One region of the Streptomyces sp. NPDC021093 genome, then DNA from elsewhere that is predicted to be linked to it. Evidence: predicted binding sites of a transcription regulator. Region 1 holds the regulator's gene; the other holds the start of a gene.
What was found. The regulator HspR, encoded in region 1, represses chaperone genes until heat shock. The targets are predictions, from matches to a motif close to TTGAGNNNNNNNNNCTCAA.

Region 1 (10,448 bases):
ACAAGGGCAACGCCGAGGCCGAGGAGCGCTTCAAGGAGATCTCCGAGGCGAACGACATCCTCGGTGACGCCAAGAAGCGCAAGGAGTACGACGAGGCCCGCGCGCTCTTCGGGAACGGCGGCTTCCGCCCCGGTCCCGGGGCCGCGGGCGGCGGTTCGTTCAACTTCGACCTGGGCGACCTCTTCGGCGGCGCGGCCGGCGGCGGTGCCCAGACCGGCGGTTTCGGCGGCGGCATAGGGGACGTCTTCGGCGGCCTCTTCAACCGCGGCGGCACGGGGACGCGCACGCAGCCCCGGCGCGGCCAGGACATCGAGTCCGAGGTGACGCTGAGCTTCACCGAGGCCGTGGACGGCGCGACCGTCCCGCTCCGTATGTCCTCCCAGTCCCCCTGCAAGGCGTGCTCCGGCACCGGCGACAAGAACGGCACGCCCCGCGTGTGCCCGACCTGCGTCGGCACCGGGCAGGTCTCGCGCGGCGGCGGTGGCGGATTCTCGCTCACCGACCCCTGCGTGGACTGCAAGGGCCGCGGCCTGATCGCCGAGACCCCCTGCGAGATCTGCAAGGGTTCCGGCCGGGCCAAGTCCTCCCGCACCATGCAGGTCCGCATCCCCGCGGGGGTCACGGACGGCCAGCGCATCCGCCTGCGCGGCAAGGGCTCCCCCGGTGAAAGGGGCGGCCCGGCGGGCGACCTGTACGTGGTCGTGCACGTCGACGCGCACCCCGTGTTCGGCCGCAAGGGCGACAACCTCACCGTCACCGTGCCGGTCTCCTTCACGGAGGCGGCGCTCGGCGGCGAGGTGAAGGTGCCCACCCTCGGTGGTCCCGCCGTCACCCTCAAACTGCCCGCGGGCACGCCCAACGGGCGCACCATGCGGGCCCGCGGCAAGGGCGCGGTCCGCAAGGACGGCACCCGCGGCGACCTGCTGGTCACCGTCGAGGTCGCCGTACCGACCGAACTGAACGACAAGGCCAGGGAAGCCCTGGAGAACTACCGTGAGGCCACGGCGGGCGAAGACCCGCGGGCCGCACTGTTCCAGGACGCGAAGGGAGCATAGGAGAGCCATGGACGGCCGACGACGCACCAATCCTTATGAGTTGACCGACGAGTCACCGGTGTACGTCATCTCGGTCGCCGCTCAGCTCTCCGGTCTGCACCCGCAGACCCTGCGCCAGTACGACCGCCTCGGCCTGGTCTCCCCGGACCGCACGGCCGGGCGCGGCCGGCGCTACTCGGCCCGCGACATCGAACTGCTGCGCACCGTGCAGCAGTTGTCGCAGGACGAGGGCATCAACCTGGCCGGCATCAAGCGCATCATCGAGCTGGAGCACCAGGTCGCCGCCCTCCAGTCCCGCGTCGCCGAACTCTCGGCGGCGGTGGACGGCGCGGCGGCGGCCCTCCAGCAGCGCGAGGCCCAGGTACACGCCTCGTACCGCCGCGACCTGGTCCCGTACCAGGACGTGCAGCAGGCGAGCGCGCTGGTGGTGTGGCGGCCTAAGCGGTCTTCGGACTGAGGCTGTGTCTTGTGAAAGGGGCCCGGGAGCATCTGCTCCCGGGCCCCTTCGTCATACCGTCAGCGGGGGCTGTCCCCGGCGGAGAGGTGCTTGAGCAGAGCGGCGAGTTGACCGGCGGTCGCGCTCAGCACGGTCGCGGGGTCGTCGCTCTCGCGAAGGCGGAGGGTGCCGTCGGGGGTTGCGGCGACGTTGACGCAGTTGCCTTCGGCGCCCCCGCTGAACGAGGACTTCTGCCAGTGGAGAGTGGGCATTCTCTGCTTCCTAGAGGGTGTAGAGCAGGTGCTGGATCAGGGCCAGCGAGTCCTTGGCCTCGTGCGAGGCCGGTGCGGCCTGTGCATCGACCGGAGCGAGCGCATGCTCTGTCAGAGCATCGAACAGCGATTCGTATTCGGCAAGGTGATGGGGCTCCGAGAGATGCAGCGAGGCGATCGGGTGCTCCAGCAGAACGGTGCCCAATTCCTCCACGGCGGGCGTCGAATGCAGGAAGTTGCCCGTGTAGGCGGCGTACACACCCGCTTCGAACGGGAAGACCTGGACGGATACGTGAGGAAGTTGGGCCAGCTCGATGAGGTGAAGCAACTGGGCGCGCATCACGCGTGAGCCGCCGAACCGCATGTGCAGGGCCGCCTCGTGGATCACCGCGTGCACGGTGGGCGCTGTGTCAGACGTGAGGATGCGCTGCCGGTCCATCCGGAAGCCGACGGCGTCGTCGATGGAGCCGTACGCGGGCTTGGCGCTGCCGAGGATCGCACGGGTGTACTCCTCGGTCTGGAGGAGGCCGGGTACGAACAGCGATTCGTGGCAGCGCAGCGCGGTGGCCGTGGACTCAAGTTCCGCCAAGTCCAGGGCCCCTGGCCCGATGCGGTTCTTGTACGCGCTCCACCAGCTTTTGCCGGTCGACTCGGACAGAGTGACCAGCGTCTCCACGTAGGGCTTATTAGTGCACCCGTACGTTTCGCAGAGCGCGAGCAGCCGATCCGTGAGGATCGTGGTCTTCGCCGTCTCGATCTGGCTGAGCTGGGCTCGACCCATGCCGATCCGTGCTGCGGCATCCGCAGCGCTCAAACCGGCCGACTCGCGAAGTCGCTTGAGTTCAAGGCCGAGCCTGCGTTGCCGCTCGCTGATGGTGGTCCGCAGTCCCAAGGGTGTCTCCTCCGACGTTCCGTCAAAGTCTGCCCTGGTCAGGGGAGTTGGTCCATTGAATCTGACGAACAGGTTGAACAATGTAACCCTAATCATCTACCGTGAGTGTGGCGACGGTCACCCAGTGAGGTCGCCTACCGCTCCCGCGCCCGTAAGTCGAAAGCGCACCCGGCACGCGTAAGTGCCGGGCATTGCCATCGCGGAACGGCGCGGACCACTCACTCCGTACGGAGGGACGTCAGGTCATGGATCAGCGCAACCCCGCGCACCGGGAACTCCAACTCACCTACGCCTACAGCCTGTTCATGGACGCGGACGCGATCGCGGCCAAGGTGTGCCGCGACTTCGTGCGCACCGTGCTCCTGGCCCTCCGGCGTACGGACGCCATTGCCTCCGCCGTGCTCTGCACCTCCGAACTGGTGACCAACGTCCATCTGCACACCAAAGGGGCCACCATGATCCGCATCTACGTGGACCCGCTGCGGCTGCGGGTGAGTGTGTACGACGAGGACCCGGTCGTGCCCGCACCCCTCGACCAGGACGGCTGTTGGGGGCGCGGCCTCGTGCTGGTGGCCGGGACGGCGGACGCATGGGGAGTCACGGCGGACCGGGGCGGGCGCTTCGCGAAGGGGGTGTGGTTCGAGCTGGCGGGGTAGTGGGGGTGGCCTGGTGGCAGAAGCCGTACGGTCCTTGACGAGCAGACGAGCAGACGAGTGTGACATGACGACCCTCATCCAACTCATTCCCCGCGAACCGTTCGGACGCGAGGACATCCAGGCCTACGCCGAGGAGAACGACTGGACGCCCGCGGAAGTGAATCAGCCCGAGGGGGCCACCGAGGAACTGGCGTGGGTTCTCGGCCTCGTCGACGCCGACAGCCCCGAGGACACCGAAGACATCGATCCAGTGGTGGTCCACTGGATCGAAGACCACAGCTTCCAGGTCGGCTGCCTCGCGGTCGAGGGAGACCAGAACGAGTCGTTCGCCGAGTGGCTGCGCGGCGAACTGCCGCTTCACTCCGACCAGTCCCTGTCGCACATGACGGCGAGCACCCGCGATGACGTGGCCCTCATGCGTGCTCTGCGCAGGCTGGGCATCAACTACGCGGGAAGAGAGTTCGACAGCGTCTCCTACGACCTGCTGCGCTGGGCACTTCACGACCCTGAGTCGCTGGTCCGGCGGAACGCCCTGCTCGCCGCGTCCGTCATGAACGGGCAACAGCTCGTGCCCCTGCTGACCTGTGTGAGCGAGACCGAGAACGATCCAACGGTCAGGGAGCAGGCCGTGACCACCCTCGACATTGTCCGCGACCGTATCGCCCGCCAGGGCTCCACTAAGGGAGCGCGGCGCTGACCGTGTCGACGATCATCATCCACATCGGCTGGCCGCCGGTGCCGAAGGCCGCGGCGAGGGTGTAGCCGAGGGCGGCGTCGGTGGCCGTCGGGGTCGCGTCGGCCTGCCATTCGGCGATGACCGTTTCGTCGCCGTCGGAGGAGAAGTCGCCGAGGCGGATGCCGTCGCGGGTGAGGCGACTGGAGGGGACGGAGTCGGGCTGGAAGCGGTAGTGGGCGTCGGCGTGCTCGACGTCGACGCGGTACGTCTGCCGGCGGAGCTTGCCCTTGCCGGGGGTGATGCGGGCAGGGGCGCCGTCGACGGTGAGGGTGAGGGCGGCGGGGTCGCGGGTGCCGATGGCGATCAGGGGGTCGGGCTCGGTGGCGGGGTCGCGTTCCAGGACGACGGTGGGGATCTGCTCGCCGTCGACGGTTAGCCGGTCCTGGCCGTCCAGCCGGATGGTGATCTCGCCGAAGAGGGTGTCCACGGTGGGGCCGGGTGGGGTGCGGGGCTCGTTGTCCCCGGTGCTGGCCGCCTTGTCGTTGGCCGCGTGGTCGGTCTCGGGGGCCGTGGGGGGGGGCTTGGCGGTGTCGTTCATGGGGCGGTCCTTCGGGGTGGTTGGAACGGGCGGTCTGGTCAGAACCGGACCTCGGGCGGGCGGAGTTCGGTGGGAGTCCCACGGCAGGGCTCCTGAGGGGGAACCCGGCCGGTAAATCAGTATCGGCGGACAATGCGGATCATGCGGTGGCCAGTTCAGTCGCGGCCGGCTCGCGGTAGAGGTCGTTGCGCTCCAGGAGTTCCTGGTGGCGGTCGTGGTCGCGCACCTGCTCGTCCGCGAAGAGGATCAGCCGGTCGGCGCCTGAAACGGTGGACAACGGTGGGCGGTCAGCAGCACGGTGCAGCTCTCCGCGGCCTGCGAGACGGTACTGGGCGCGATCCGCAGGTGGAAGACCGTCCTGGTGCGGGCGCCGAGCCGGGCCAGGGTGTCCTGCGGGGTGCCTGTCGCCCACTGGTCGATCACGGCGTACGGCTTTGCGTCGGTCAGGCACCGCCGGGCATGCCATCAGCAGTAAGTCCACGAACTGGTGACGCTTCCCGCGCCGGTACGCGGATCAGCCAAGGCCGCCAGTCGGGACGGGCGACCCGCGATCGAGCGGTGCTGACCCGAGGGGGGATTTGGTCAGACACGCGGTGGCGGACTGGTGGCACATCGAAGCTCCGTTGGGCGAGGGCGACTTGGGCAAGGTCATCTGCACAACGTGGCTTCGATGCGTGCGCAGCAGACCACCGAGGCATCGTCATGATGCCGTGGCCGGCACATCCTCTTGATCATCAAGGCTTTGAGGTGCCTGGTACTGCGTATTCAATAAAATAGGACAAAGCTCCCACTTCTAATGAATGCGACACTTTTATGTAAATGCAAAGGTGATGCGATCTGCAGGTAGCTTTACGGGGTCGGCGCAAGTCGATGAGAGATTTATGAATATGAAGGAGGTGGGGATGTTCGCGAAGTTCAGTCAACTTTTTCGCCTTCCATTTCGAGATTCTCTATTTCGTCGAACAGTGCCCCACTCTGCCCGCCGCATGTAAAAGGTTGGAACCGTTCGCGGTGGCGAACCCAAGCCCTGTGCGGTGCCCAACGGAGCCAAACACGACCTCTGCTCTCTCTGGTGACCAGAAGAAGCGCGCCTTCAATGCTCCGGTCTCATGGCGTGAAGCAGACTTGTACTGTCCGGAACGAGGGAATTCATTTGCGGTTTCAACGGATGCGAATGGGAAGACGTCTCGCCTGTGGATTGGCCAGATCTCAGCTGGTCGAGGAGGGTAAGAAATGAGGACGCTCCAGGCGACACCCCAGGGTGCCGCGGTGCCCGAGTCCTTGCGCCGGTTCGGCAAACTGGTGTCGCCATACGGGCTCATATCGAGGCTCACCTGGCTGCCTGTCACAGAGGGCGAGCCGGAATTCGCGGTCTACACCGGATCGCTGGGCGACCCGGGAGCGGTTCTCGCGGCGCAGTCGGAATGGACGCACGATGCTTCCTCCGGCAACTTCGACGGGGCCGGCGGAGCGTTGGACCGCGAGACGGCGGCGCACCTCGCCGCCGCCGAATCGCTGGAGCGGTACTCCTCGTGTGCCTGGTCCCCGAAGGACATGATCTGGGCGACCGCCGAAGAGCTCGGTGAGGACGCCATCCCACCCTGGCAATGGCCGAGCCTCTCCCCAGCTGAGCTGGCCGACCCCCGCTGCGGCCTGGTGCCCACCGACCGGAGCATGCCATTGCGCTGGGTCGAGGGGTGGTCCTTGGCCCGCGGCAGGAAGGTGTACGTACCGGCTGTCCAGGTCTACCTGAAGTGCTCACCGGAGTCGGCCGCGGAGCGATACGTGCACCCGGTTTCCACGGGCTGCGCTACCCATACCGACCCGCTGGCCGCGATAGCCAACGGTTTGATGGAAGTCGTCGAACGGGACTCCATCGCCCTGACCTGGCTCCAGCGCCTCCGGCTGCCCCGCCTTGAGTTTGCGCTCGATGACCTGGCTCCTGAGCACCGGGCGTTCGTCGAACGGGCGGCCAGTCAGAACATCCGCACCCACCTCTTCGACGCCACAACGGACCTCGGCATCCCCGTCATCTACGGGGTGCAGCTCGCCGACCATGACCGCGCTCTCGCCCAACTCGTCGTCGCCACCTGTGACACGGACCCGGGCAAGGCCATCGCCAAACTGCACCGTGAGGCGGCCTCGCTGCGCATCGCGCTGCGCTCCCATGCGAGCCGGCACACGAACCCCCACGACCCGCAGGACATCGTCAGTGTGATCGGTGGCGCGCTCCTCGCCGGGAAACCGGACCAGCGCCACCGGTTCGACTTCCTGCTGGAGGGCGAGCGCCCCACGCGGGCCCTCGCCGACCTTCCGCGCCCCGCGAAGGGAGCGGAGGAGCTGCCGTGGCTGCTGGAGCGCTTGTCCCGGGTCGGATGCGAGGTCGTGGTCGTCGACATCACGACCGACGAGGCCCGCCAGGTGGGTGCGACCGTCGTACGGGTCATGGTGCCGGAGTTGATGCCGCTCTCCTTCGCTCACCGGGCCCGCTACCTAGCCCATCCCCGCCTTTACCAGGCTCCTCGCGCCATGGGTCACCCCGTGCATGACGAGGGCGGCATCAATCCCAATCCGCAGCCCTTCGCATGAGGTGGGTCATGAATCGTCACCTGCTCATACTCGCCTCGGGGACGTTCGGTAAAGACGTCGCACGACGTCTGGAACAGGACCCCCGGAAACGTGGACACGACATCACCCTGATGGAGATTGACGAGGGAACCCACCCGAGTATGTGGCCCCGCGCCGACCTCATCATGCTGGCCACCTCCCATGAGCGGCCTCGTATTGACGAGGCGGCAGACCGGGCAGCCTTCGCCTGGGGCACTCCCTGGTTCGGGGTGCACACCACCGCCACCGAGGTGCTGTGCGGCCCCGTGGTGGTCCCCGGCCGCACGGCCTGTCACCAGTGCTATGTGCGCCGCCGTAACCAGCACCAGCGGCCCGAGTACGGAACCGCCGACACGGGGGATCACCACCCGACCGGCTACCCAGTTCACCACGTCGGTATCGCTGCCGCCTTCGCCCGGCAGGCAGTCGAGGAGGCGCTGCGCATACCGGGCGATGAGGAGGCGGTCGGTGGCACCGTGCGGAAGTTCGATCAGATCACCGGCGCCACCAACAGGGCCATCGTGATCGCGGTGGACCGATGCGCGCGTTGCCGCACCGCTGCCACGGGCGACGACTTGTGGCACCGACTGGTATCGATCACCGAAGGGCGGACAGCGTGAACGACCGATCCATGATGACGGCCGAAACCGTCGGCTCCGCCGCCCGGTTCGACCCGCAGCTGCGCATCCCTCGGCAGCCCCGGTTGCGCCGGGGCCTCGTAGTCAGCACAGAGGCCGACCAGATGGTGGTGATGGGCCCACCCAAGAAACAGCTTTTCCGCGGCAAGTCCGCCACGGGGATGCTGCCCGAGCTGCTCGACCTGCTCGATGGCGAGCGCACCCACGATCAACTCGCGGCAGAGCTCGGGCTGCCCGAAGAGGTGGTGTTCAAGGCACTCTCGCTGCTGTGGACCAGTGGCGTCATTGAAGAAGGTCCGCCCCGGGGGACAAAACGCGAAGCGCTCACGGACGTCGACGACCGCCTTGCCGACTACCTGTCCCGGGTGGGCAGCGCCACCGAGGTGAACCCCTGCTGGGAGGAGGCGGCCACCCGCCTCCGCACTGCCGAGATCCAAGTCTTCGGCGCCCCGGCGCTCGCCGCGCTCCTCCGGGACGAGCTCACCAGTTCCATGCCGGTCAACCTGAGCACGGGTGACACCCCCACCGAGCGGGCGACGCTCGCGGTCTGGGCCGATGCCGGAGGCGGCGGACAGGACGCCGCTCCCGGTACCGGCCTGCACATCCTCGCCGAGCACTGCTGGGACAAGGGCATCCCGTTGCTGCGCCTGAGCGTGCGCGGTCGCCGTGCCGCACTGGGGCCGTTGGTCGACCCCCGGACGACGCCGTGCCTGGACTGCCTGACCGTCGACGATGAGGACGACGACCGCACGGCGGTCGCCGGCGACCACGAACTCGCCGCCGCACTGTTCGCCCGCGATGTGTTCGCCGCGGTCTCCCGGACAACCCCCTCACCGCTGCCGATGCGCTGGCGGCTGGTGGACCTGGAGACCCTTGGCCAGCGAGACACCTCCTCCGCGACCCGACCCGGATGTCCGCGCTGCTCCGTCGCCGATGGGCCGGTTGTGGAACGCGCCGCTCCGGCCACACGCTTCGAGGCATCGGTGGCCATGCCGCCGAAGGAGTTCGCCGACCTCAAGGCCCACCAGATGCACTACAAGCCCTCCAACTTGGCTCTGCAGCGCGTCTCCCGGACCTGGCCGGTCGCCCCCGCCGTCGAGCTTCCGCTGCCCGACCATGACCGGCTCAACCACTCCAACCGGTCGGATTCGCCCCGGGACGCCGTACCGCCCGGGCTGGACACGCTGTCGCTGCTGCTCTCCGTCACAGCAGGGATCAGGGCCGACAACCCCGACAAGGTGGCCCGTTGGACGGCGAGTGGCGGCAACATCGGCTCGGTGACCGCGTACGCCGTCGTCCGCGACGTACCGGGCATTACCCCAGGCGTTTACGGCTACGTCGCTTCTGGCCACCGGCTCGCTCGGCTGTCCTCCCTCGCTGACGCCGTGCCCGGTGACCGACCATTCAGCATCGTGCTGACCGGCGACTTTCCCAAAGTCGCCCGTAAATACTCCGCCTTCGCCCTGCGGATCGTGCTGCTTGACAGCGGCTGTGCCCAGGCCACGGCCCGGGAGACGGCCCACAGCCTCGGCATCGGCTTCGTCCTGCGCCCTCGCTGGGACGACGACGCCATTGCTGCGGCGCTCGGCATCAACCCCGACATGGAACCGGTCACGGCCGTCATCGACCTGGGAGAAGCCACATGAGTAGCCCGCACGACCTCGCGGCCGAACTCCTCACTGCCTTCCGGGCACCCGCCCCCTCGCCCACCGGCACCGCCACCGTGCCGGCACCCGCACGGCCCACGCCTCAGCCGCCCGTACCCCTCGGACCGTCCGTCCGCTTCGCCGCCCGGCAGCAGGACAGGTCGTCCCTGCTCACTGTGCTGGAGAAGCGCCGCTCCGTACGGTTCTTCGGCCCAGACCCCGTCGACGCCTCACTGGTCGCCGACGTGGCTGCCCGGGGTATCGAGGCGGATCTCTTGTCCTGGCCGGACGAAGGGGAACGGGTGCCGCTGCAGATCAACGTCGTCGCCTTCCGGCTCGGCGGCCTGGAGCCCGGCATGTACAGCCTCGACACGGGCAGCGGCACGGAGCGGTCCTACGTCCCGGTCGCACCGCTGCCGGAGGGCGAAGCCCTGCGGGGTCTCACGATCCAGCGGGAGTTCTGCGACTCCGCCGCGATTGTCTCCCTCGCCGCCGACCCCGACCGGGCGAGCGAGCTGCACGGTGCCCACGGCTACCGGACGCTCATGACCCGTGCTGCGGCAGCCGCTTACACGATGTGGCTCGATGCCGTGGCTGTCGGACTCGTCGGCACTGTCTTCGCCGGGTTCATCCCGGCCTCCGTACGGCTGCCGCTGCGCAGCGACGGGGCCAGCCGGCACCAGCTCTTCGCCCTGGCCTTGGGCGGCGCACCCATGCCGCCCCCCATAACTCCGGGGCCGACCGGCCACCGGCGATCCGAGAACCGTCACGGACAGAAGGAAGTGATCCGATGACCGACGCCAGCGCGTGGGTGCTCGACCTCCACAGCGTCGACCTGGGCGACGAGGCCCTGACCATCGAGCAGATCCCCGAGGGCGTGGCGCTGGGCACCTTCAGCACCGCCTCCAGCTCGACCACGGCCAGCTGCCCGGTTAGCAGCGCTGGAAGCATCATGACCGCCAACTGCACCGG
Region 2 (10,448 bases), on a different contig from region 1:
CTTTCAGTATGGCAGCGACGCCCGGATCATTACCATGCGTGATCGCAGAGAACACGGCGAGTGGAACATTGCTCCGCACCTGCTCCGGCTCGGCGATCACCGGAACGTTGTCCGGCCCCAGTACCAGCGGCCTGACCAGCAAGGATGGCAGCCCCGGCAGGCCGAACTCGATCGGCTTCGCAGCCCAGCGGGCCGTTGCGCGATCGTGGCACAGCACCAGCAGCACGGGCTGGCAGTCGTACTTGTCCAGCAGGTACGCCAGGTAGTAGGCCCAGCTGCGTCGTTTGCGCTCGGCCGGGCGGCCCTGGGACTCCAGAATGACGAAGTACTTCGCGCCCTTCGTGTCGATGCGCAGGATCGTGTCCGCGCGGCGTTCGATCGCTTCGATCTCGGTCAGGTCCACGCTGACCGGCTCGATCTTGTCGTACGCGGGAAAAGGGACGCCCAGTAGTTCCTGGAGGGCGTCGATCAGCAGGCCGGTGTCCCGTTGGAACACCTTGTGCAGGGATTCGTGGTGCGCTGAGACCATGGCCCGGACGCCAGGGCGGTCCCGGCATGTGCCGCAGGCTCATGCCGGGCATTCACCCGGATGGGTTGCGGCAGCTATCCGGCCAGTACCAACTCGCGTATTGCCGCGCCCAGTTCGAGTGCCTCGGCCGGTTCGCGGACTGCCTGTTGGAGTTCGACGAAGACGCCGTCCGCACCCGTTTCCCGTACGCCTCGCAGGATCGTCGCGATGTCCTGGGCGGACTGACCGGCCTTCACGTTGCAGCGGATCTGCTGGCGCAGGGTGTCCGGGTCGCGGCCCGCTTCCTCGGCGGCGTTGCGGGCCGTGGTCCAGAGTGCGGTGTGGGCCGCCGCGGGCAGGGCGACTCCTGCCCAGCCCGCCGCCCGGCGGCCTATCCGGCGCATCGCGGCCGGGGTGAAGCCGCCCAGGAGGACGGGCGGGCCGCCGGGCTGGACCGGGCGGAGGTCCACGTGCGAGCGGGGGATGGTCCACTCGGTGCCCTTGTGCTCGAAGGGGTTGGTGGTCCAGATCGCTTCGAGGACGTCGAGTATTTCGTCCAGGTGCTTGCCGCGCTTGTGCCAGTCCGCGTTGACGGAGGTGTACTCGTCACGCAGCCAGCCGACGCCGAAGCCCGGGTCGAGGCGGCCGTTGCTGACCTGGTCGAGGGAGGTGAGGCTGCGGGCCAGGAGCAGGGGCGGGTACCAGGGGGCGTTGAGCGTGCTGGTGCCCAGGCGGGCGCGGGTGGTGGCGGTCGCCGCGACGGTGAGGACGGTGAGCGGGTCGAGGAAGGTGGTGAAGCCCTCGGGGTAGGGGTTCTCCTTCGTGTGACCCGTGTAGATGTCGCTCGGCGCGACGGGGGTCAGGGAGCGGTCGCCGACCCAGAGCGAGTCGAAGCCGATCTCCTCCGCGTCGCGGGCGAAGGAGGCGATGAGGTCGGGGCGGGCGTGGGTGCCGTACTGGGGCAGGGTGATTCCGATGTCCATGACATCAATCTGTATCACCGGGGCATGTGGGAACGTCCATGGTTCGGCGGGGTGTTGTCGTCGTCGTACGGGGCCTCGCCGGCCCACGGGCGTACGCGGTGAGGGGCGGGACGGGGTCGATTCCCGTACCGCCCCTCTCACTTGAGAGCGCTGAAGGCTACGCGGCCACCCGCGCGGCCACCCGCGCCGGTGCCAGCGCGAGCTCCAGCACCTGGCGGACGTCCGTCACCGGGTGGACCTCCAGCTTTTCGAGGATCTCGGCGGGGACGTCGTCCAGGTCGGCCTCGTTCCGCTTGGGGATGATCACGGTGGTGGCGCCTGCCCGCTGCGCGGCGAGGAGCTTCTGCTTCAGGCCGCCGATGGGCAGGACGCGTCCGGTGAGGGACACCTCGCCGGTCATCGCCACGTCGTTGCGGACCTGCCGCCCGGAGAGGAGCGAGGCGAGAGCGGTCGTCAGGGTGATGCCCGCACTCGGCCCGTCCTTGGGCACCGCGCCCGCCGGGAAGTGGATGTGCACGCCCCGGTCCTTCAGGTCGCGGACCGGCAGCTCCAGTTCGGCCCCGTGGGAGCGGAGGAAGGAGAGCGCGATCTGCGCGGACTCCTTCATGACGTCACCGAGCTGGCCGGTGAGGGTCAGACCCGCGCCGCCCGTCTCGGCGTCGGCGAGGGAGGCCTCGACGAAGAGGACGTCGCCGCCCGCCCCGGTCACGGCGAGGCCGGTGGCCACACCGGGTACCGCGGTGCGCCGCTCCGCCGGGTCCTGGGCGGACTCGGGCACGTGGTGCGGGCGCCCGATGAGGTCGCGCAGGTCGCCGTCCTGGATGGCGAACGGCAGCTCCCGCTCGCCCAGTTCGTGCTGGGCGGCCACCTTGCGCAGGAGCCGGGAGACCGCGCGCTCCAGGTTCCGTACGCCTGCTTCACGGGTGTACTCGCCCGCCAGCTTGCGCAGCGCCGACTCGTCGAGGGTGACCTCGCCCGGCTCCAGGCCCGCCCGGTCGAGCTGGCGCGGCAGCAGGTGGTCGCGGGCGATGACGACCTTCTCGTCCTCGGTGTAGCCGTCGAGGCGGACCAGTTCCATGCGGTCGAGGAGGGCCTCGGGGATGGCTTCCAGGACGTTGGCCGTGGCGAGGAAGACCACGTCGGAGAGGTCGAGTTCGACCTCCAGGTAGTGGTCGCGGAAGGTGTGGTTCTGGGCCGGGTCCAGGACTTCGAGCAGGGCTGCGGCCGGGTCGCCGCGGAAGTCCGAGCCCACCTTGTCGATCTCGTCGAGGAGGACGACGGGGTTCATCGACCCGGCCTCCTTGATGGCGCGGACGATACGGCCGGGCAGCGCGCCGACGTACGTACGCCGGTGGCCGCGGATCTCGGCCTCGTCGCGGACGCCGCCGAGGGCGACCCGGACGAACTTCCGCCCCATCGCGTGGGCGACGGACTCGCCGAGCGAGGTCTTGCCGACGCCGGGCGGGCCGACGAGGGCCAGGACCGCACCGCCGCGACGGCCGCCGACCACGCCGAGCCCCCGGTCGGCCCGGCGCTTGCGCACCGCCAGGTACTCGGTGATGCGCTCCTTCACGTCGTCCAGGCCGGCGTGCTCGGCGTCCAGGACCTCGCGGGCGCCCTTGATGTCGTACTGGTCCTCGGTGTGCTCGTTCCAGGGGAGTTCGAGGACGGTGTCGAGCCAGGTCCTGATCCAGGACCCCTCCGGGGACTGGTCGCTGGACCGCTCCAGCTTCTCGACCTCCTTGAGGGCGGCATCGCGCACCTTCTCGGGCAGGTCGGCGGCCTCGACGCGGGCCCGGTAGTCGTCGGACTCCTCGCCGTCCGACTCGCCGTTGAGCTCCCGCAGCTCCTTGCGCACGGCGTCGAGCTGCTTGCGCAGCAGGAACTCGCGCTGCTGCTTGTCGACGCCCTCCTGGACGTCCTTGGCGATGGTCTCGGCGACGTCCTGCTCGGCGAGGTGCTCGCTCAGCGCGGCCAGCGCCAGGCGCAGGCGGGCGACCGGGTCGGCGGTCTCAAGGAGTTCGATCTTCTGGGCGGTGGTGAGGAAGGGCGAGTAGCCCGAGTTGTCGGCGAGCGCGGAAACGCCCTCGATCTGCTGGACGCGGTCCACGACCTGCCAGGCGCCGCGCTTCTTCAGCCAGGCGGTGGCGAGGGCCTTGTACTCCCTGACCAGCTCGGCGACCGCACCCGGCAGGGGGTCGGGGTCGGCCTCCTCGATCCGTACGCCCTCGACCCAGAGCGCCGCGCCGGGCCCGGTCGTGCCCGCGCCGATCCTGACGCGGTCGCGGGCCCGGATGAGGGCGCCGGGGTCGCCGTCGGACAGCCGGCCGACCTGCTCGACGGTGCCGAGCACGCCCGTACCGGCGTAGGTGCCGTCGACGCGCGGAACAAGAAGCACCTGCGGCTTGCTGCTGTCTGAAGAAGCGCCGCCGGCACGAGCAGCGGCCTGTGCCGCCTCGACCGCCGCACGCACCTCGGTGTCGGACAGGTCCAGGGGCACCACCATCCCGGGCAGCACGACCTCGTCGTCGAGCGGCAGCACGGGCAGGGTGAGCGGTGTGGACGTCGATGCCATGATCTCCCCTTGGGCAGTGAAGTTGAGCTATGTGGACTCAATGCATGTGAGCTGCCCAGTGTTCCCCAATCCGTGTTCGCTCTGAGCGATCAGCCGTCGACGTCGGACGCTCCCGCGAGATGTAATAGCCCCTGATTAACAGTGACCATTACTCACCACAGCGGACAGCAGGGGGAACCTCATGGCCTTCGCCACCACCACCGACGCCGTAAGCGCCTGGGCCGAGGGGTGGGCCGTCTCGCGCGGGGCCGCCGATCCGGTGCCGCAGCCGTGGGGCGTGACGATCGACATCGGCCTGCCGAAGGCCGTCACCCGGCACGTCCTGTTCGACCGGTACTCCTCCGACGAGGCGACGGTCCGCAAGCTGCTGCACGCGGACGCGGCGCCCGGCACCTGGATCAAGTTCGTGGAGCCGCCGGAGGCGGTGGCGCCGTGGCTGGTCGAGGGCTGGGAGTACGACACCCCCGGCCATCTGATGTCGCTGGAGCTCACCGCGGACATGTCCGCCCCCGACGTACCGACCGGCTACATCCGGCGCAGCTGGACCCGGGCCGGGCTGACCCACGTACTGGTGCTGGCCGCCGACGGCTCCCTCGGCGTGCGCGGCCAGGTCGCGGTCACCGGACGCACGGCGGTCGTCGACCAGGTGGAGACCAACCCGGTGCACCGGCGCAGGGGCCTCGGCACCCTGATGATGCGCACCCTCCAGGCGTACGCGGCGCAGCAGGGCGCCGAGGACTGCGTGCTCGGCGCGACGGACGACGGCCGCGCGCTGTACTCGACCCTGGGCTGGCACCGGCACTCGGCGCTGACGGGAGTGTTCCGGGCATAACCCCCGGGGTTCCCGCGAGTGGAACGCGATGGTGCGGTCCGTACGTCAGAGCGACAACAGGCAGCAGCAGACGACACGGCACACGACGGGAGCACCATGCGATGGCGATCCGCACGAGCTGGGGCACGGGCCGGAGCACGGGCCGGAGCACGGACTGGGGCAGGGGCACGGGCAGGTACGGGAGCGATGGCGGCGGCAGCCCTGTGCGGGCTGCTGCTGACGGGCTGCGGCAAGGGGACGATCGCCGACCCCGGGACGGTCACCGGCAGCACGGGCCCGTCGGCCGGTACTTCGGCGGGCACCTCACCGAGCACCGGCACACCGCCGGGCACCGCTCCGGCACCGACCACCGCCCCGCCCACCGGACTCCCGCCGTCCTCGCCCCCGGAGCCCACCACGTCCGTACCCGGGAAGCCGAAGCGGCTCGTCGCCGGCACCCTCAGCGGCGGCATCGACGGCCGGCACCGCAGTGTCGTGGTGAACGACGACGGGTCGTACACCGCCCTGGACCGTAAGAAGCCCCCGAAGACCGGGCGGATGGCCCCGGCCGAGCTGGCCGAACTCCGCGCCGCCCTCGCCGATTCGGACTTCGCGACGCTGCCCCGGGTGTCGGTCGCCAGCCCTCCGATCGCGGACGGGATCGCCACCGCCGTGGTCTACCAGGGGCGCGAGGTCGTCACGGACGGCATGAAGAAGGTCCCGAAGCTGGACCGGATCATCGCCGCCCTGCCGGGCCTCGGCTGATCCGCCCCGCCCGATCGGTCCGCCCCGTCCGATCGACCCCGACCGATCAGAGGTACGAGGGAGCGGCCCGCTCCGCCTTCCAGCGCCGTACGAGCGGCCAGGTCGCCAGCCCCAGGCACAGGGCCAGCGGGTGGCCGAGCGCGGTCAGCGGGTCGGTGTACGCGATCAGGTCCTGCAGCAGTACGAGCGAAACGGCGCCCAGCAGCCCCCACCGCAGCCACTTCAGCCGCAGCACCCCGGCGAGCGCGCCCACGGACGCCATCAGGCCGAAGCTGATGCCGAAGTCGAGCCGGTGGAGGGAGGTTTCGGGCAGGTGCCCGACCCAGACGGCGATGCCGACCGGGACTTCGGTGGCCAGCGAGGCGACGACGTGCCCGAAGGCGAAGACCCCCGCGGCGCGGAGTCCGCCGATGCGGCGCTCCAGCGCGGTGAGGATCACCAGGAACCCGAGGGCGTACGGAGAGGCCAGCCCTCCGGCCACCCACAGCGCGCTGCCCGCCAGGGCGACGATCGGGGTGTGCGTGAGGTGGGCGACGTCGGTGCTGGAACCGCGCAGCATCGCGGAGACGGTGGCCGGGTCGCCGAACTGCGCGTAGAGAGAGGTCGCGATCAGGACCAGGGCGTAACAGAAGGTGAAGGGGGTGCCGGTGGGGGTGGGCAGCAGGTGCCAGAGGTGCCAGCGCCGATCGGGCCCGGCAGGCAGGTCGGCGGCGGCACGCACACCCGTGACGGCAGGTGCGTCCCCGGCGGCAGGTGCGTCCGCGATGCCAGATGCACCAGTGACGGCAGGTCCTCCCGCGATGGCAGGTGCTCCCGCGACGACAGATGCATCGGACAGCGCTCCCGGCCCCGGCGCGGACTCCAGTCCCGACCCGGACTCCAGCCCCGGCCCTGACTCCGACCTCGCCCCGGACTCCGGCCCGCAGGGCACGCCCGTGTCCTCGACCGCCCCGTCGTGCTTCTTCTGCTTCATTGCTGCACGGTGCACTGCGTGAGGCCTCTTTCCCCCGGGCACCGCGCCCCGGGGCGGGCGGCCGGAATCGTCAAGCCACGCCCGTGTCCCTCGGCCGCGTCTCTCGCGTTCGCTTGCTGCTTCTGAAGCAGACAACGCTCACCCTCCGCCGGATTCTCCCACCACGTCTATGACTCACGTCACATCGGGTGCGGCCGAGGCAACCTTCCCCTCATCTGTCGCGTCGGGCACGGTCGCAGCGGGCCGGGAAGTACACGTGAGCGGGCCGGGACGAGGGGTGCCGACAGCCTCCGGTGCCCCACCCGAGGCAACATTCACAAGTCCTACACGTTTGCGCGTACAACCATGTCCCCGGTGAGCAACGGGTTACCGAGCCACCACAGTGCGGCACGATGCCTACGCAACGTCTACCTCCTTGTGCACAGGGCGAGTAGCGGCGCCGGGACTTTCGAAGAGTCATTGCGGAATGTCGTATTCAGCGAGATTCGGGCGATGAGGAATGAGTTGCCCGCGGCGTCGCTTTCGGGGCCTGTAGGGGCCGTTGCACCGCGTAGCCGTGAGCTGGTCAGTGCCCTTACGCTGCTCACCTGACCGCGGGATCTTACGAACGCACTCCAGGGGCGGGGCGATGGAGCAGACACACACCAGCCACAACGGCCTCGCGGCCACTCCCGGCGCACAGCGCCGGGTACTGGTCGTCGAGGACGATTCCACGATCGTGGACAACATCGCGGCCCGGCTTCGGGCCGAGGGCTTCCAGGTGCAGACGGCGGGCGACGGCCCTGCGGCCGTGGACACGGCCGAGGCCTGGCAGCCGGACCTCATGGTCCTCGACATCATGCTGCCGGGCTTCGACGGGCTCGAAGTCTGCCGCCGGGTCCAGGCGCAGCGCCCGGTGCCGGTGCTCATGCTCACCGCACGCGACGACGAGACCGACATGCTCGTCGGGCTCGGGGTCGGCGCCGACGACTACATGACGAAACCGTTCTCCATGCGTGAGCTGGCGGCGCGGGTGCACGTACTGCTGCGCCGGGTGGAGCGGGCGACGATCGCCGCCGCCACTCCGCGCAGCGGCATCCTCCGCCTCGGCGAGCTGGAGATCGACCACGCACAGCGGCGGGTGCGGGTGCACGGCGAGGACGTCCACCTCACGCCCACCGAGTTCGACCTGCTGGTCTGTCTGGCGAACACGCCGCGTGCGGTCCTCTCCCGCGAGCAGCTGCTCGCCGAGGTGTGGGACTGGGCCGACGCGTCGGGCACCCGGACCGTCGACAGCCACATCAAGGCGCTGCGGCGCAAGATCGGCGCGGAGCGCATCCGTACGGTGCACGGCGTGGGTTACGCGCTGGAGACGCCGGCGCCGTGAGCACCGCGGCCGGGACGATGAACACGGAGAAGGCGCGGCGACGGACGGTACGGCGATGGGTGCCGGGGCAGCGGCAGGAGTCGCGCCCGGTCCTCAGATGCCCCGACTGCGGGCACCGCGTCCGCCGTCCGCTGCGGGAGAGGCTCCGCTCCGGCAGGTTCCTGAACCAGGGGTTCCTGCTCGGCGTCCGGTCCCTGGTGTCCCGGTCCTTCACCCGGCGCCCCTTCACCATCAGGGCGAAGCTGATCTCGCTCGTCGTCGTGTCGGTGGCCCTCACCACGGGCCTGGTCATGGTGGCGCTCGCCACCAAGACCGAGCTGCGCTTCATCACCGTCTTCTCGATCATCGCGTCGATGCTGATCACCCAGTTCGTGGCGCACAACCTCACCAAGCCGCTCGACGAGATGCGGGACGTCGCCGCCGCGATGGCGCAGGGCGACTACACGCGGCGGGTCGGCGGCGAGGGCAGGCGCGACGAGCTCGGCGGTCTGGCCACCACGCTCAACCGCATGGCGGACGAGCTGGGGGCCGTCGACCAGAACCGCAAGGAACTGGTCGCGAACGTCTCGCACGAACTGCGCACCCCCATCGCGGCGCTCCGTGCCGTCCTGGAGAACGTCGTCGACGGCGTCGTGGCCGCCGATCCGGAGACCATGCGGACCGCGCTCAAGCAGACCGAGCGGCTCGGCGGTCTGGTGGAGACCCTGCTGGACCTGGCCCGGCTGGACAACGGCGTCGTACCGCTGAAGGCGCACCGCTTCGAGGTGTGGCCGTATCTGTCGGGCGTGCTCAAGGAGGCCAATCTGGCCGCCGCGCAGCGCGGCCTGGTCTCCGGGTCCGGGCACCACACCCGCAAGGACGTACATCTGCACCTGGACGTGTCGCCGCCCGAGCTGACCGCGCACGCGGACCAGGAGCGGCTGCACCAGGTCGTCGCCAACCTCATCGACAACGCCGTGAAGCACAGCCCCCCGCACGGGCGGGTCACCGTGCGGGCGCGGCCGGGAGAGCTGCCCGACAGCCTGGACCTGGAGGTCCTGGACGAGGGGCCCGGCATACCGAAGTCGGAGTGGCACCGGGTTTTCGAGCGGTTCAACCAGGGGAAGGCACCCGCCAAGCCCGGTTCGGGCAGCGACGGCGGTACGGGCCTCGGCCTGGCCATCGCGCGCTGGGCGGTGGAACTGCACGGCGGCCGGATCGGCGTGGCCGAATCCGAACGCGGCTGCCGGATTCAGGTCACCCTTCCGGGGACCGCTCGCGCACGCGGTTGACGTAGGGTTCGAACCAGAAACGGACGTTCTGCGTCCGTCCTGCCAGGATGCGGATCTAACGGCCGTGTCCTCGGTCGGATGCACCCGGCTCGCACCCGGTTGACGAGAGGTCCACAGCGGAACCACGCTTGTTTCCCGCCAATTCGTGCGCCGAAACCAGCTCTCCGATGTGACTTACGCGACGGTTGACCCGCCCGGTCTGCATCTCCCGGCCGGGGAGGCGTAGCCTTTATTTCCGCTGTCCACCACCTTGCGAAGCGGAAGAGGGCGGTTAACGCCGTGTCGTCTCAGTCCCCCAGTAGCTCAAGTCTCTCGTCGACCGACCAGGACGGGCAGGGGAAGAACCCTGCCGCGGCCTTCGGTCCCAATGAGTGGCTCGTCGACGAGATCTACCAGCAGTACCTCCAGGACCCCAGTTCCGTCGACCGAGCGTGGTGGGACTTCTTCGCCGACTACAAGCCGGGCGCGGGAGTCTCCGGCGGTACGGGCGAGAAGTCGGTCCCCGCATCCGCGGCCGCCCCGGCCCAGGGCGCACCGACGCCCTCCGCCGCGACGCAGGCCGCGCCCGCCGCGCAGGCCCCCGCCACGGGCACCCCGGCCGCCGCGGCACAGCCCGCGAGCACGCCGGCCGCGCCCGCCGCCCAGGCCGCGCCGGCTCCGGCCGCCGCCAAGCCCGCCGTCCAGGCACCCGCACCCGCTCCCGCCGTCGCCAAGGCATCCGCTCCCGCTCAGAAGGCCGCACCTGTGAAGCCCGCTCCTGCCGACGGGGCCACCGCCCCGGCCGGCCCCGAGTTCGTCACCCTTCGCGGCCCCGCCGCCGCCGTCGCGAAGAACATGAACGCCTCCGTCGAGGTGCCCACGGCCACGTCCGTGCGCGCCGTGCCGGTGAAGCTGCTCTTCGACAACCGCATCGTCATCAACAACCACCTGAAGCGGGCCCGGGGCGGGAAGATCTCCTTCACCCACCTCATCGGCTTCGCGATGGTGCAGGCCATCAAGGCCATGCCGTCGATGAACTACTCCTTCACCGTGAAGGACGGCAAGCCGACCCTGGTGAAGCCGGAGCACATCAACTTCGGTCTCGCGATCGACCTGGTGAAGCCGAACGGCGACCGCCAACTCGTCGTCGCCGGCATCAAGAAGGCCGAGACGCTCGACTTCTTCGAGTTCTGGCAGGCCTACGAGGACATCGTCCG

Region 2: lon (endopeptidase La) is a predicted target of HspR. The motif match lies at 4,089-4,107, and genes of this name have one in related genera.

What each region holds. Positions count from the first base shown of each region.
Region 1 is NZ_JBIRQJ010000004.1:490,935-501,382, forward strand. It holds gene dnaJ (molecular chaperone DnaJ) at 1-1,055, shown strand, start outside; gene ACH4SP_RS14755 (heat shock protein transcriptional repressor HspR) at 1,063-1,512, shown strand; gene ACH4SP_RS14760 (DUF397 domain-containing protein) at 1,572-1,763, opposite strand; gene ACH4SP_RS14765 (helix-turn-helix domain-containing protein) at 1,774-2,655, opposite strand; gene ACH4SP_RS14770 (ATP-binding protein) at 2,901-3,311, shown strand; gene ACH4SP_RS14775 (hypothetical protein) at 3,376-4,008, shown strand; gene ACH4SP_RS14780 (hypothetical protein) at 3,989-4,585, opposite strand; gene ACH4SP_RS14785 (hypothetical protein) at 4,725-4,862, opposite strand; gene ACH4SP_RS14790 (YcaO-like family protein) at 5,819-7,174, shown strand; gene ACH4SP_RS14795 (TOMM precursor leader peptide-binding protein) at 7,183-7,812, shown strand; gene ACH4SP_RS14800 (hypothetical protein) at 7,809-9,476, shown strand; gene ACH4SP_RS14805 (nitroreductase family protein) at 9,473-10,270, shown strand; gene ACH4SP_RS14810 (thiocillin family RiPP) at 10,267-10,448, shown strand, end outside.
Region 2 is NZ_JBIRQJ010000014.1:211,915-222,362, forward strand. It holds gene ACH4SP_RS36170 (hypothetical protein) at 1-529, opposite strand, end outside; gene ACH4SP_RS36175 (TIGR03619 family F420-dependent LLM class oxidoreductase) at 604-1,491, opposite strand; gene lon (endopeptidase La) at 1,649-4,066, opposite strand; gene ACH4SP_RS36185 (GNAT family N-acetyltransferase) at 4,248-4,898, shown strand; gene ACH4SP_RS36190 (hypothetical protein) at 5,085-5,642, shown strand; gene ACH4SP_RS36195 (rhomboid-like protein) at 5,689-6,615, opposite strand; gene ACH4SP_RS36200 (response regulator transcription factor) at 7,244-7,981, shown strand; gene ACH4SP_RS36205 (sensor histidine kinase) at 7,978-9,252, shown strand; gene ACH4SP_RS36210 (multifunctional oxoglutarate decarboxylase/oxoglutarate dehydrogenase thiamine pyrophosphate-binding subunit/dihydrolipoyllysine-residue succinyltransferase subunit) at 9,532-10,448, shown strand, end outside.